Linked DNA regions of Methylomagnum ishizawai. Each later gene encodes a partner of the first gene's protein in a complex. Links are inferred from orthologs where the notes say so. Each region holds a gene or a part of one and is shown in the gene's direction. Other genes may lie near its edges.

Evidence for each region.
Region 2: the proteins of B9N93_RS08765 (region 1) and B9N93_RS04315 are in contact, whole or in part, in a solved structure (PDB 1A0O), measured with the Escherichia coli proteins. The link is inferred for Methylomagnum ishizawai from one-to-one orthologs.

What each region holds. Positions count from the first base shown.
Region 1 is NZ_FXAM01000001.1:1,956,937-1,964,632, forward strand. What follows is about bases 2,345-5,127. They hold B9N93_RS08765 (chemotaxis response regulator CheY), read left to right. Parts: upstream 2,345-3,440; coding sequence 3,441-3,815; downstream 3,816-5,127. Other genes in these bases: B9N93_RS08755 (MinD/ParA family protein), read left to right, coding at 2,345-2,468; B9N93_RS08760 (RNA polymerase sigma factor FliA), read left to right, coding at 2,465-3,244; B9N93_RS08770 (protein phosphatase CheZ), read left to right, coding at 3,830-4,582; B9N93_RS08775 (chemotaxis protein CheA), read left to right, coding at 4,595-5,127. Also shown: flagellar biosynthesis protein FlhF, read left to right, coding at 8-1,609; more of B9N93_RS08755, read left to right, coding at 1,638-2,344; more of B9N93_RS08775, read left to right, coding at 5,128-6,823; B9N93_RS08780 (protein-glutamate methylesterase/protein-glutamine glutaminase), read left to right, coding at 6,833-7,696. UniProt on the Escherichia coli protein: Involved in the transmission of sensory signals from the chemoreceptors to the flagellar motors.
Region 2 is NZ_FXAM01000001.1:947,130-954,456, forward strand. What follows is about bases 2,829-5,714. They hold B9N93_RS04315 (chemotaxis protein CheA), read left to right. Parts: upstream 2,829-3,199; coding sequence 3,200-5,230; downstream 5,231-5,714. Other genes in these bases: B9N93_RS04310 (response regulator), read left to right, coding at 2,829-3,172; B9N93_RS04320 (chemotaxis protein CheW), read left to right, coding at 5,234-5,714. Outside these bases: B9N93_RS04295 (ZIP family metal transporter), read left to right, coding at 1-300; B9N93_RS04300 (BLUF domain-containing protein), read left to right, coding at 329-751; B9N93_RS04305 (WD40 repeat domain-containing protein), read right to left, coding at 1,058-2,239; more of B9N93_RS04310, read left to right, coding at 2,807-2,828; more of B9N93_RS04320, read left to right, coding at 5,715-5,758; B9N93_RS26685 (methyl-accepting chemotaxis protein), read left to right, coding at 5,780-7,327. UniProt on the Escherichia coli protein: Involved in the transmission of sensory signals from the chemoreceptors to the flagellar motors. CheA is autophosphorylated; it can transfer its phosphate group to either CheB or CheY.

The sequences.
Region 1 (7,696 bases):
TGCTCGGATGAAAATCAAACGCTATTTCGCCCCCGATATTAAGCAAGCCATTCGTATGGTGCGGGAAGAGCAGGGACCGGACGCGGTGATCCTGTCTAACCGCAAGGTCGATGGCGGTGTCGAGATCGTGGCGGCCCAGGATTTCGACGAGCAAGCCCTGTTGGACCGCGGCAAGCCCCAGGACCGCCCTGCCGCCGATCCGCAAGACTTCCCCGCCGAACCCCGCGCCACCGCCGATGCCAAGCGCCGCGCCGAGGATGCCTTCCGCGAAGCCCTGGGCAAATACGCCCCCGACACCGCCCCGGCCCGTGCGCCCGAACCCGCGCCGCGCCGCGCCGAGTTCGCCCAACCCACCGCGCCCGCGTCCAGACCGCAAGCCGCCGCGCCCGCCGCCAGGCCCCAGCCCGCCGCTTATTCCGAACCCGGCACCTACCGTGAACCGGTCCCGAACCCGTCCCGGTCGCACCCCGGCCTGAACCTGGGCCGGGGACTGCTCGACGAGATCGAACGCGCCGAACAACAGCCCGCCCCGCGCCGTCCTGAACGGCCCGCGCCGGAGGCGAGGCCGAACCCATCGCCGCCCTCCCGCCCCGCCGAACGCCCGCAGCGTCCCGCCGCCGCCGCCCGGTTCCATGAAACGACCCAAATCCGCCACGCCGCGCCCGAAACCAGCGAGTCCGGCCAAGTCCTCCGGGCTTTGCAGCGGGAAATGCGGCAGATGCGGCAGGTGTTGGATAGCCATTTGGGCGAGTCGCGCTGGAATGCCGAGGCCCAGGCCGCCCCGACCCGGTTGGACCTGTTGCGCGGCCTGGGCGAACTCGGCTTTTCCAAGAAACTGAGCCTGGAGGTCGCCGAACGCGCCGGTTATACGGAAGATTTCGACGCGGCTTGGCGGCAGGCCCAGGAGGTGCTGGCCCGCCGCATCCCCATCGCCGACGACAACCTGCTGGAATACGGCGGCGTGGTGGCCCTGGTCGGCCCGACCGGCGTCGGCAAGACCACCACCATCGCCAAGTTAGCTGCAAGGTTCCGCATGAAGCATGGTTCGCGGCAGGTGGCTTTGATCACCACCGACAATTACCGTATCGGCGCCCAGGAGCAACTCGGCACTTATGGCCGCATCCTCGACGTGCCGGTGCGCAATGCCGGCAGCATCGACGAACTGCGCTACCACCTGGCCGGTTTCCACGACCGCCGCCTGGTCTTGATCGACACCGCCGGCATGGGGCCGCGCGATATGCGGTTGGCCGAGCAAATCGCCTTGTTCGCCCGCAGCGAAACGGCGGTGCGGTCCTATCTGGTGCTGTCCGCCGCCAGCCAATACCGGGCCATGCGCGAAGCCATCGAAGCCTTCGGCGGCTTCGCCCCGGAAGCCGCGATCCTGACCAAGCTGGACGAGACCGCCCAACTCGGCACGGCCTTGTCCGCCCTCATCGAAAACCGGCTGCCGCTCGCTTTCCTGTGCGACGGCCAGCAGGTGCCCGAAGACCTCCACCAGGCGCGCCCGCATGTGCTGCTGGACCGGTGTTTCACCGCGCCCACCGACGACGCGGACCTCGAACACACGCCGCTTGCCTACGAAGACTGGGTGTCCCATGCGAATTTTTGAAACAGACCAGGCCCATGGAATCAGAGTTATGAGCCAGACCAATCCTATCCGCGTGATGGCGGTATCCAGTGGCAAAGGGGGCGTTGGCAAGACCAACGTGGCGGTGAATATCGGCGTATCGCTCGCGGGGATGGGACGCCGGGTCGTGCTGTTGGATGCCGACCTGGGGCTGGCCAATGTGGACGTGCTGCTTGGACTCCATGCCAAGTACAACCTGTCCCATGTGCTGAGCGGGGAGCGCACCCTGGATGAGATCATGGTCGAGGGGCCGGGCGGGCTGAGGATCGTGCCGGCCTCCTCCGGCATCCAGCGCATGTCCGAGCTGAACCATGCCGAGCAGGCGGCGATCATCCGTGCCTTCGCCGACCTGAACCAGGACATCGACGTGCTGATGGTCGATACGGCGGCAGGCATCGCCGGCGGCGTGGTGAATTTCGTCCGCGCCTGCCAGGACGTCCTCTTGGTGGTGGTGGACGAACCCACCTCGCTGACCGACGCCTATGCTTTCATCAAACTGATGAACCGGGATTATGGCGTGTTCCGCTTCCATATCCTGACCAATATGGTCCAGGACGTGGTCCACGGCCAAGCCTTGTTCAGCAAGCTGTGCAAAGTGACCGACCGCTATCTGGACGTGGCCTTGCATTTCCTGGGGGCCATTCCCCAGGACGAATATCTGCGCCGGGCGGTGCAGAAACAGAATCCGGTGGTCCTGGCCTATCCCAACAGCAAATCCGCCCAGGCCTTCAGGGCCACGGCCCTGCGTACCGACGCCCTGCCGATCAGCCAGCGCGGCGGTGGCGGCCTGGAATTCTTCGTCGAGCGCATGATCCGCTATAGCAATACGGCAACGGTATGAACGGAATAGCTTTGTACGCCCAGGTGCAATCGCCCGGCACCGATGCGTTGGTGGCGCAGAACGCCTTCCTGGTCAAGCGCATCGCTTATCATCTGATGAGCCGCTTGCCGCCCTCGGTGCAGGTCGAGGACATGATCCAGGCCGGGATGGTGGGGCTCTTGGAAGCCGCCCGCCAGTACGACGCCGGGCAGGGCGCGACCTTCGAGACCTATGCCGGCATCCGCATCCGGGGCGCGATGTTGGACGAACTGCGGCGCTACGATTGGACCCCGCGCTCGGTGCATCGCAAGGCCCGCGAGGTGGCCGAGGCCATCCGCGCGATCGAGGCGCGGACCGGGCGCGACGCCCGCGATGCCGAGGTCGCCGAGCAATTGGGCCTCTCGATGGACGACTACCACGATATCCTCCGCGACGCGCAAAGCTGCCGGGTGTTCAGCATCGAGGAATTGACCGAATCGGGCGATGGTGTCTTGGAAGAATGCGCCGATCCCTCCGCATCGCCATCCGAGAGCCTGGTGCGGGCCGGCTTCGCCGAAGCCCTGGCCGATGCCATCGCCGGCCTGCCCGAGCGGGAACGCCTGGTGGTGTCGCTGTACTACGAGCAAGAGCTGAACCTCAAGGAAATCGGCGAGGTGCTGGGGGTGAGCGAGTCCCGCGTCTGCCAGATTCAAGGCCAGGCCATGCTGCGCCTCCGGGCGCGGATGCAGGGCTGGCTGGACGCCGAGCGGATGCCGGTGAAACGGCGCGAAGCTAGGGGCCGGAGGCTGGGGGCTTGATGGGACCCTGGGTTCCGGCCTCCCGCCTCCCGCATCAAGCCGCCCAATTGTGTGCTAGCCTCATTGGCATAGATCGAATCCACCAAGCCATTCCGGCCGATGCCCAATCCAGAGATAAGCTCCCAGGTCGCCCCCGCCGGGGCGGGGAGCGTCGGCCCGAACCGTCAGACCGAGGTGAAAGACCTTGAATAAGAACATGAGAATCCTGATCGTGGACGATTTTTCCACGATGCGCAGGATCATCAAGAACCTCCTGCGTGAACTCGGCTTCAACAACACCGTGGAAGCCGACGACGGGCAGTCCGCCTGGCCCAAGCTCCTGGGCGGCGGTATCGATTTCCTCATCACCGATTGGAATATGCCGGGCATGAACGGCCTGGATTTGCTGCGCATGGTCCGGGCCGAACCCAACCTCATGCATATCCCGGTGCTGATGGTGACGGCGGAGGCCAAGCGCGAGCAGATCATCGAAGCCGCCAAGGCCGGGGTGAACGGCTATGTCATCAAGCCTTTCACCGCCGCCACCCTTCAGGAAAAGATCGAAAAAATCTTCGAGCGCCTAGACGCTTGAACGGAAGTTAGCCCATGGCCAAGAAAAAGAACGCCGCTCCGCTTCCCGCCGACGCCGACCCGCGTATCGCCCAGGCGCTGGCCCTGGTCTCCGCCTTGGAGCGGGGCGACCAGGTCGAAGCCGACCAAATCCTCGACGACATAGGCCGGGTCCGCGAAATGACCTTGTTCCAGGAAGTGGGACGCCTGACCCGTCAACTACACGACACCCTCGCCAGCTTCGCGGTGGACGATAAGCTCGCCCATCTGACCGAGCGCGAAATCCCCGACGCCAAGGAGCGCCTCAACTATGTCATCGCCATGACCGAACAGGCGGCCAACACCACCCTCAACGCGGTGGAAACCCTGCTGCCCATGGCCGAAGCCTTGGCGGGCCAGGCCGGCGAACTGGGCGGCCAATGGCAGCGCTTCCGCCAGCGGGAAATGCCGTTCGAGGAATTCAAGCAGCTCAGCCTGGACCTGGCCGAGCATCTCGCGCAGTCCGGGCAGCAATTGGCGACCATGCAAACCCTGTTGGGCGAAGTCTTGATGGCGCAGGGTTTCCAAGACCTCACCGGGCAGATCATCCGCCGGGTGATCCAGTTGGTGCAGGAGTTGGAATCCAATTTGGTGGACATGGTGCGCTTGTCCAGCCGCCGCTACCGCGCGGAAGGCGACGCGCCGGAACCCGCCGTTCCCGCCTTGGGTCCGTGCGTGCCTGGGGTCGATGCCAACGCGGTGCATAGCCAGGACGATGTGGACGGCTTATTGTCCAGCCTGGGGTTTTAAGGGAAAACGGCCATGGCCATCGATCTCGACGACGAAATCGTCCAGGATTTCCTGGTGGAAGCCGGGGAGATATTGGAAAAGCTCAACGGGCAATTGGTCGAGCTGGAAAACACGCCCGACGACTACGATTTGCTCAACGCCATTTTCCGGGGCTTCCATACCATCAAGGGCGGGGCTGGTTTCTTGAACCTGGGCGTCCTGGTCGGGGTGTGCCACCGCGCCGAGGATGTGTTCAACGCCTTGCGCCAGGGCGAGCGGCGGGTCGATGCGGCTTTGATGGATGTGATCCTCGAAGTCCTGGATGTGGTCAACTCCATCTTCAAATACATCCGCAACGGCAAGGACCCGGAGCCGGTCGATCCCGATTTGCTGGACCGGCTGTCGCGCCTGCTGCAACCGCAGGCCGTGTCCGAGCCCGCGCCATCGCCACCCGTGCCGCCCGTGCCATCCGCCGCCACTCGGGCACAACCACCCGAACCCGTGGCGACCCTTCCGGTCGCCTCCATGCCCAAGCCCAGCAATGTGGTGGAAGCCGATTTGTTCGCCATGCTGGAACCCGGCCTCGTGGGCGAGGTTCCCGCCGCCGAACCTGTGGAACCCGCACCGGCCCAGTCCCAGGCCGAACCCGACGAAATCACCGAGGAGGAATTCGAGCGGTTGCTGAACCAGTTGCACGGCGCGGGACGGCATGGTTCGGCGGCGGCCAAGCCGGTTCCGGTGATTCCGCCCGCGATTCCCGCCGCCGGGCCTACGGTCCCCGTCGGCGATACAATTTCCGAGGACGAGTTCGAGGCTTTGCTCGACGATTTGCACGGCAAGGGCAAGCATGTCGGCGCGCCTCTAGGCGGCGTGGATGAGCCAACCCCGTCCGCCCAACCCGCCGCCGACCTGATCAGCGAGGACGAGTTCGAGGCTTTGCTCGACAACCTGCATGGCAGGGGCAGGCATCTCGGCATCCCCCAAACCGAAGCGGCCAAGCCTTTGGAGCCTCCGCCCGCTTTCCACGAGGCCGCCCATTTCGATCCCGTCAAAGCGGCCAAGTCCCCCGCCTCCCCCCCCACCACCACCACCGCGGTGGAAACCACGGTGCGGGTCGATACCCAGCGCCTGGACGAGATCATGAACATGGTGGGCGAACTGGTGCTGGTGCGGAACCGTTTCCAGACCCTGCGCAGCGCCTTCAACGACGACGCCATGACCAAGGCTATCGCCAACCTGGACGTGGTGACTTCGGACCTGCAATTGTCGGTGATGAAAACCCGGATGCAGCCGATCAAAAAGGTGTTCGGGCGTTTCCCCAGGGTGGTGCGCGACCTGGCCCGCAGCCTCAACAAGGAAGTCCAGTTGGAACTGCGCGGCGAGGAAACCGACCTCGACAAGAACTTGGTGGAAGCCCTGGCCGATCCCTTGGTGCATCTGGTGCGCAACGCCGTGGACCATGGCATCGAAACCCCCGAGGAGCGGGTCGCGGCGGGCAAGCCACGGGAAGGCCGGGTCGTGTTGATCGCGGCCCAGGAAGGCAACCATATCGAACTCGCCATCGAGGACGATGGCAAGGGCATGGACCCGGAAAACCTGCGCCGCAAGGTGGTGGAAAAAGGTCTGATGGACCAGGAATCCGCCGCTCGTTTGGACGACCGGGGCTGCTATGAACTGATCTTCATGCCGGGGCTTTCGACCAAGACCGAGATTTCCGATGTCTCGGGCCGGGGCGTCGGCATGGACGTGGTGAAGACCCGCATCAGCCAGATGAATGGCACGGTGGCGGTGGATTCGGTGCTGGGGCGGGGTACCCGCATCATCATCAAGCTGCCCTTGACCCTGGCGATCATGCCCACCCTGATGGTCAAGCTCAACCAGCAGCCGTTCGCGCTGCCCCTGTCCAGCGTGGTGGAAATCCTCGACCTCGACCTGTCCAAGACCAACACCGTGGACGGCCAGTTGGTGGCCCTGGTGCGGCAGAAGGTGCTGCCCTTGTTCTATCTCAAGGATTGGCTGATTCCGGGCTACGATCCCGAGCGCGGCAAGGCCGGCCATGTGGTGGTGGTGATGGCGGGCGGGCGGCATGTCGGCTTCGTGGTCGATCATTTGATCGGACAGGAGGAGGTGGTCATCAAGCCCCTGGGGGCCAAGCTGCGCGGCGTGCCGGGCATGGCCGGGGCGACCATCACCGGTGACGGCCAGATCGCCTTGATCCTGGACGTGCCCGGCCTGATGAAGCGCTACGGGCCGATGCGGTAGGGGGATGGGATGGTTTACCGGGTGCTGGTGGTCGATGATTCCAATTTCATGCGCCATCGCCTGACCGAAATCCTCAACGGCGACGACCACCTCGAAGTGGTGGGTAGCGCCGGCAACGGCCTGGACGCCATCCGCATGGCCGCCGAACTCCAGCCCGATGTCATCACCATGGATGTGGAAATGCCGGTCATGGACGGTATCACGGCGGTGCGCCGGATCATGCGCGAACGGCCCACGCCCATCCTGATGTTCTCGGTCTCCACCCAGGCCGGTGCCCGCGCCACCCTGGAGGCGCTGGACGCCGGGGCCATGGATTTCATCCCCAAGCAATTGCACGAAATCAGCGCCGACAAGGAAACCGCCAAGCGGATGCTGTGTGGCCGGGTGTTGGAACTGGCCCGGCATCGCGCCAAGGTCCACGCCTCGCCCACGCCCCGCCCGGCCATCCGCTCCGCCCCCCGTCCCCGGCATCCGCCATCCCAGTCCGGCCATTTGCGCGGCGTGAACCTGATCGCCATCGCCGCCTCGACCGGCGGACCCACCGCCGTCCAGAAGGTCCTGGCCGCCTTGCCCGCGCAGCTGCCGGTGCCGGTGCTGGTGGTGCAGCATATGCCGGGCAATTTCACCGGCAGCTTCGCCGAACGCTTGAACCAGGTTTGCGCCATCGAGGTCCGCGAGGCCAAGCACGGCGACGAGTTGCGGCCCGGCCTGGCCTTGGTGGCACCGGGCGGCGTGCAGATGGAACTGCGCGAACAAGCGGGCCGCAGAACCATCGCCCTCCGCGAGGCCGCCGAGGGTGAATATTTCCGGCCCAGCGCCGATGTCACCTTCGCTTCCCTGGCCGGTCTGGCGCATAGCCCGCGGGCGCTCGTC
Region 2 (7,327 bases), 1.0 Mb from region 1 along the record:
AACCTGCTGTCCAGCCTCGCGACCTTGGTGGGCGGAGTGCTGGCCTATTTCGGGCTGGAGCATTTGCACGGGGCCTTGCCCTATATCCTGGCCTTGGCGGCGTCGAGTTTCGTCTATATCGCGGTGGCGGATTTGATTCCCAGCCTGCACCGGCGCACCACGGCGCGGGAGGCGTTCCAGCAGGTCGGTTTGATCGCCCTGGGAATCATCGTGATCTATTGGGTCCATGCCCGGACTGGCGCGGACCTTGGACCGCCGGTGGCGGCGGGGAGCGGTGCGTATTCGGGCGCGGTGCCTTGATTTTGCCGGGGAGGCGGGTGGAATGCTGGTGCAGGTGATTTACGCGAGCCGGGCCATAAGGCCGTTTTCGGACCGGGATTTGGTGTTGTTGTTGCGGAAATCCCGCGACCGCAACCGGCGGCATGGCATCACCGGGATGCTGGTCTACCAGGAACCCATCTTCCTCCAGGTCTTGGAGGGCGAGGCCGGGGAGCTGGAGCCGGTCTGGCGCGATATCGCCGCCGACCCCCGCCATGGGCAGATCGTCGAACTGCGTTCCGGGCCGGTGGAGTCCAGGGACTACGGGGAATGGTCGATGGGCTTTTTCAATGCTTCTTGGAATGGCTGCGCGGCGCTGGCCGGTTATACCCGGTTCCTGGACCTCGATTTCTCGCCGGAAGGCTTCGCCATGGCCCCCGAGCGGGCGATAGCGTTCATGCGTTGGATCAGGGATGCCGGTATGGGTTTATGACCCGGCCATCGTTTCGATGCCATGGGTCGCTGGCGGGAATCTGGTTGGGGGCGGGAAAAAAGAAGGTAAGGGCATAGATTGGGGGGGAAGCCCCTACCTTCTGGGGAACCTGCGGGCGGAGCGTAAACTCCGGGCGCTAGCGCCGATAGGTGGGTTAAGTCATTGATCGCGACTTCCGGTCGATCCGGTGCGACAATCATCAATTCGGATCACAGTCAAGTTTGCGCGGTGGAAATTAAATCATTCCGTCCAATTCCAGGAAAATACGTAAAACTACGATGCGCCGGGCGTCATGATTACCCCGGTTTATTCCTCAAACTTGGGTTTTTCGACCGGCATTTTGCTCAGCTTGTCCAAATCCCAAATCTTGGCGCTATCCCAACTGATCGAAACCGCCCGTCCCTTGCCTGAACAGGCCAGTTGCTCGACCGGGCCTTCGTGGGCCGCGATCCGTCCCAGCGCCGTGGGGAGCTTGGTATCCCACAGGTATAGGCTACCCGTGCGGGTGCCGACCAGGATCCAGCCCTTCTTGATATCCCGGCAAAACGCCAGCGCATCGCCGTCGTGGTCTTGCAAGGTGGCGATCCACGCCCCGGTCCGCACATCCCATAATTCCAGCACCGGCCCCTCGGCATAACCGGCCACCCGGCCATCCTGGCTCAGGCCCAACAAGGTCCGGTCGGTCTTCATCACGGCTTGGCGGACCAGTTCCAGGGTGGCGGGTTCCCAGAACCAGATTTCCCGGCCCGCCGCCGTCACCATCAGGGTGTGGCTCTTGTCCATGCGGGTGAAGGCCAAGGCGCTGGCCCCCTCGTGGGTGGCGCGGAGGAATTTGCCGGTGAGGGGTTCCCAGATGCCGAGCGGGCCATGGGCCAGCCAGCCCAGGGTTTGGGCGCGGGGTTCGAAGGCCAGGGTTTGGGCGTCGAAGCCGTCGATCAGGTGTTCCCCCACCAAGCCGCCGCTCTGGCGGTCCCAGACCAGCATATTGCCGTTCTCGGCACCGGACAGCCCCGCCGCGACCCAGCTGCCATCGGGCGCGTAGGCCAGGGCCGTGATGGCGTCCCCGCCCTTGATCGCGAAGCTTCCTTCTTCCAAGGGCAGGCGCGTCCCGGTATTGGCGTCCCACAGGTGCGGTTCCTTGCCACCCAGGGCCAGCAGGGTCTTGCCGTCGGAGGAGAACACCGGCAGGGCGACGCTGGCCCGTTCCTCCAAATGGCCTTGCGCCAACCGCGCCACCAATCCCAAACCGTGCTGCAATTCGTCCAGCGCGGCGATGGCGTCGGTTTCATGGGCGCAGGATTGGCAATCGCGCAGAAATTCGAGGTAGCCCTCGATGGTGTTGTGCTTCTTGGCTTGGTGCCAAGTGGCGCCGCCTTCCCCGGATTCGCCCTCGCGGTAGCGCAACACCCCGATGGCGATCAAAGCCAGGAAGCCCAGGACGAAGATTCCGACCAGCAGCTTTTCGATGTAGGACAGCAGCGCGTTCATTGGATGGAATTATGTTTGTTGTATGCGGTGGCGGCGGCTCGCCCAGTGGGGCCGGCTTGGAGGCGGCGGGTGGCGTGGGCCGGGGTGGTCCGCGCCTATGAGGGTTGTTATAGAGTGTTCCCGCCCCCCTGAGCGGACCGGATGCGGCCCCGTCGGCCCGGTTTCCAAGGCCGCGATCCCGTGCTTGGACCTGGGAACCGGCCCGCCTAGTCCTAGATGCTAGCGAAACGCCCGATTGGCTGGCAAGCCGTTTTCCCCGGTCCCGGTGCCATTCCTTGGGCTTGGCGCGACCGGGTCCACGCTTCTTCAAAAAGAATCGGCATCGACTACACTCTAACCCGTGACCTTCCATAACGTAGCAGTTGCGATACGGCTTGGGCTTCGGGCCGACAGCCCGCCGTGGGCGCGGGGCTATGGGAATCCGGTGGTCCGGTTGCGGGAGGCTGGATACAGGAGGTCGTGCGGGCCTGTGATCCCGCGCTTTCCAACCCAGGATTTGTCCTATGAATCCGGCGCGGTGCCAGGCCCGCCCCATGCCGCGCCACAGACCCCAATAAGAGTGTAAAGATTATGCGGAGCATACTGACTGTGGATGATTCGGCCTCGATGCGGCAGATGGTGGTTTTCACGCTCAAGGGCGCGGGCTACGAGGTGGTCGAGGCCAGCGATGGTGTCGAGGCGCTGGGCAAGGCCAAGACCCGCAAGGTGGATTTGGTGATCACCGACCTCAACATGCCCAACAAGGACGGTATCGCGCTGATCCGGGAATTGCGGGCGCTGCCGGATTATAAATTCACCCCGATCCTGATGTTGACCACCGAATCCGGCGACGCCAAGAAACAGGCGGGCAAGGCGGCCGGGGCGACCGGCTGGATCGTCAAGCCTTTCAATCCCGACCAACTCCTCAAAACCGTCGGCAAGGTGTTGGGCTAGGCCGACCGTCCCTCCGGAGTATCTCCCATGGCCATCGACTTGGCTCAGTTTCATCAGGTCTTTTTCGAGGAAAGCCTCGAAGGACTGGCGATCATGGAGAGCGGCCTGCTGGGCCTCGAAACCGGCGATGCCGATCCCGAGGCGATCAACGCCATCTTCCGGGCGGCCCATTCCATGAAGGGCGGCAGCGCCACTTTTGGTTTCACTGCGGTGGCCGATTTCGCCCACCATTTGGAAACCTTGCTGGACGAGATGCGCGAAGGACGGCGGCCCGTGACCGCCCAGGCGGTCGAGGCGCTGTTGGGTTCGGTGGACTGCCTGCGCGATATGCTGGGGGCCAGCCAGTCCGGCCGGCCCGTGGACCGGGCGGCGGTGGCGATCCATCAAGCGGCCTTGGAGCGGTTGCTAGCGGATGATGCGGTGGGCGCGCCGACCCCGGTCCCGGTCCCGGTCCCGGCCCTGGCCGCCGACCGGGACGAGGGTTGGCAGATCGTTTTCAGCCCGCACCGCGACTTGTTCCGCAGCGGCAACGATCCGGCCCGGATTTTCCGCGAACTGGCCGGGTTGGGGCGTCTGGAGGTCGATGCCGAACTGGGGTTCCTGCCCAGTGCCGACGAAATGGATATCGAGGACTGCTACCTCGCCTGGGAACTCAAGCTGTATGGCAAGGTGGCCCGCGCCGATATCGACGAAGCCTTCGCCTGGGTCGAGGACCATTGCGATCTGGCGGTGCGGTCCTTGGCTGAATTGGCGGCATTGGCGGCGGCGGCAGTGCCGGTTCCGGCTCCACAGGAAGCCGCGTCCATGGCGGCGGCGGTCCAATCCGCATCGGTCCCACAGCCCGAAACCGGCACCAAAAACGCCGGCGGCGGTTCGATCCGGGTGGATACCGCCAAGATCGACCAATTAATCAACCTCTGCGGCGAATTGGTCATCACCCAATCCATGCTGGGCCTCCTGGGCGAAACCTTCACCATGGACCGGCTGGAGCAATTGCAAAACGGCCTCGCCCAACTCGAACGCCATACCCGCGCCCTGCAAGAGAGCGTGATGAATATCCGCATGTTGCCGATCAGCTTCGTGTTCAGCCGGATGCCGCGGCTGGTCCACGATATCAGCGGCAAACTCGGGAAGCGCGTCGAACTCAGGCTGATGGGCGAACAAACCGAACTGGACAAGACCGTGATCGAGCAGATCGCCGACCCGCTCATGCATCTGGTGCGTAATAGCTTGGACCACGGCATCGAAGCGCCCCACGAGCGGGTGGCGGCGGGCAAACCCGATACCGGCCTGGTCCTGCTCAACGCCTATCACCGCGGCGGCAACATCGTCATCGAAGTGTCCGACGACGGGCGCGGCTTGGATGCTTCCCGGATTTTCGCCAAGGCCGTGGAGCGCGGCTTGCTGGAACCCCAGGCCCATCCGCCGCCCGCCCAGCTTTACGATTTGATCTTCCATCCGGGATTTTCCACGGCGGAGCAAGTGACCGAGGTGTCCGGGCGCGGGGTGGGCATGGACGTGGTGCGGCGCAATATCGAAGCCCTGGGCGGGCGCATCGAACTCAAGACCCAGCCCGGCCAGGGTTCCACCTTCTCCATCCACTTGCCTTTGACCCTCGCCATCCTGGACGGGCAGACCGTGGCCGTGGGCAAGGAAATCTATATCGCGCCCCTGGTGTCGATCATCGAATCGATCAGCCTCACCGAGGACAAGCTCAACACCTTTACCGGCAAGGGCGAGACCTTCCGCCTGCGCGGCGAATACCTGCCCATCATCCGGTTGCACGAAGTGTTCGGGGTCGAGGGCGGTCACGCCGTCAAGCTGACCGATGGGCTGTTGATGGTGGTAGAGGGCCAGGGCTTGAAATGCGGCTTGTTCGTGGACAACGTGCTGAGCCAGCAACAGGTGGTCATCAAATCGCTGGAGGAGAACTACCGGCGGGTCGAGGGTATTTCCGGCGCGACCATCCTGGGCGATGGCTCGGTGGCTTTGATCCTGGACATTCCGGGGCTGGTGCGGCTGGCCCGGCAGGAGCGTCCCGCGCAAACGAGGCATTAGAAGATGGGCGGACAGGCACACACACAGGCGCAGGACCGGCCCGACGGCGGCCCGCAACATCTCACCTTCGTGCTGGGCACGGAGGAATACGCGGTGGATATCCTCAGGGTCCGGGAAATCCGGGGCTGGGAGCCGGTTTCGCGGATTCCCAACGCGCCGGGCTATGAAAAAGGCGTCATCAATCTGCGGGGGGCCATCGTGCCGATCCTAGACCTCAGGCAACGCTTCGAGGTCGGGCAGCCGGTCTATACACCCACCACGGTGGTGGTGATCCTGCAAACCCAGCAGGAACGGGGCGACAAGATCATGGGCGTGGTGGTGGACGCCGTGGCCGATGTGGTCGATCTGCCGCGGGACGCGGTACAGCCCGCGCCGGACTTCGGCGGCGGCATCGGGGCCGAATTCGTCAAGGGCATCGCTTCCCTCGATGGCCGCATGGTGGCCTTGCTCGATGTGGACAAGCTCTTGCGCCTGGAAGAGCGGCCCGTTCCGGTCCAGGCCCAAGCCGAACTCTCGGCCCATCACTAGCCTCCGAGGAGGGGCAAACCCATGAAAACCAACCTGCCGGTCACCGATGTCGAGCGCCTCCTGGGCGAAGGCACCCTCATCGTCAGCAAAACCGATCCCAAGGGCGTCATCATCTATGCCAACGCCGAGTTTATTGAAATCAGCGGCTTCACCGAACCAGAACTCCTGGGCCAGAGCCACAACATCGTGCGCCACCCCGACATGCCGTCGGCGGTATTCCGGGAGTTGTGGGACGCCCTTAAAGCGGGCAAGGCCTGGGTCGGCCTCCTCAAGAACCGCTGCAAGAACGGCGATTTCTATTGGGTGCGGGCCAATATCACGCCGCTGTGGGAAAGGAGCGAACTGGTCGGCTACCTGTCGGTGCGGACCCGGCCGGAACGCGCCGAGGTCGAGGCGGCCACCGAGCGCTATCGGCGGATGAACGCGGGCGAGACCCTCGAACCCCCCTTGATCCAGCGCTTGAACCCCTTGCCCCGGCTGTCGATGCATGCGCTCGGGTGGATAGCCGGGATATCGCTGCTGGCGGGGGCGGTCATTCCGGCGGGGTTGTTATGGGCGGGCGATGCCGCCGGGCCCGGCCTGCGCGGCCTGGGCGCGGGGTCGGCGTTGGCCCTGGCGCTTTCGGGCGGGGCGTTGCTGGCTTATATCCTGACGCGGATCACGGTGGCCGTGAGGCATGTGGCCGAAAGTCTCATGGAAATCGCCCAGGGCAATTTCACCAGCAAACTGGAGGCCGAGGGCGACGATGAATGCGCCATGGCCATCAACGCCCTGCGCTGCACCCAGACCCGGCTCGGCTTCGACGTGGCCGAACTCCGGCGCGTGGCGGACGAAGCCTCGCGTATCAAGACCGCGCTCGACCATGCCAGCGCCGGCGTGATGGTGGCCGACGAGGAGTTCCGCATCATCTATATGAACCGGGCGGTGCAAGCCATGTTCAAACGGGCCGAATCCGATTTGCGCAAGGTGCTTCCCGGCTTCGATGCCGACCAAATCCTGGGCGCGAACATCGATGCCTTCCACCCGCATCCCGAACATCAGCGGCGGTTGCTGGCCGGGCTGAGGGATATCCACCGCAGCGAGATCGGCGTCGCCGGGCGGAGCTTCTCCTTCATCGCCAATCCGGTGGCCGATGGGCGCGGCAAGCGCATCGGCACCGTGATGGAATGGGACGACCGCACCGACCAGGTGGCCGTGGAAGAACAGGTCAGCACGCTGCTGACCGCGTTCCGGGTCGGCGATTTACAGCATCGCATCGATGTCGAAGGCCGGACCGGCTTCACCCGGCGCATGGGCGAGGGGCTGAACCTGGTGGCCGAGGACGTGGAACTGTCCCTCAAGGATTTTGGCCGGGTGATCCGCGGCATGGCCGAGGGCGACCTGACCCGTAGCACCGGCTACGATGGCTACGAGGGCGTCTATGCCGAGTTCCGCGCCAACCTGATGCAGTCCCAGTCCAAGCTGAGCGAGGTGTTCGGCCAAATCCGCCAAGCCGCCGATTTCATCTACAACGCCTCGCAGGAAATCGCCGCCGGCAACAACAACCTCTCGCAACGCGCCGAGGAGCAA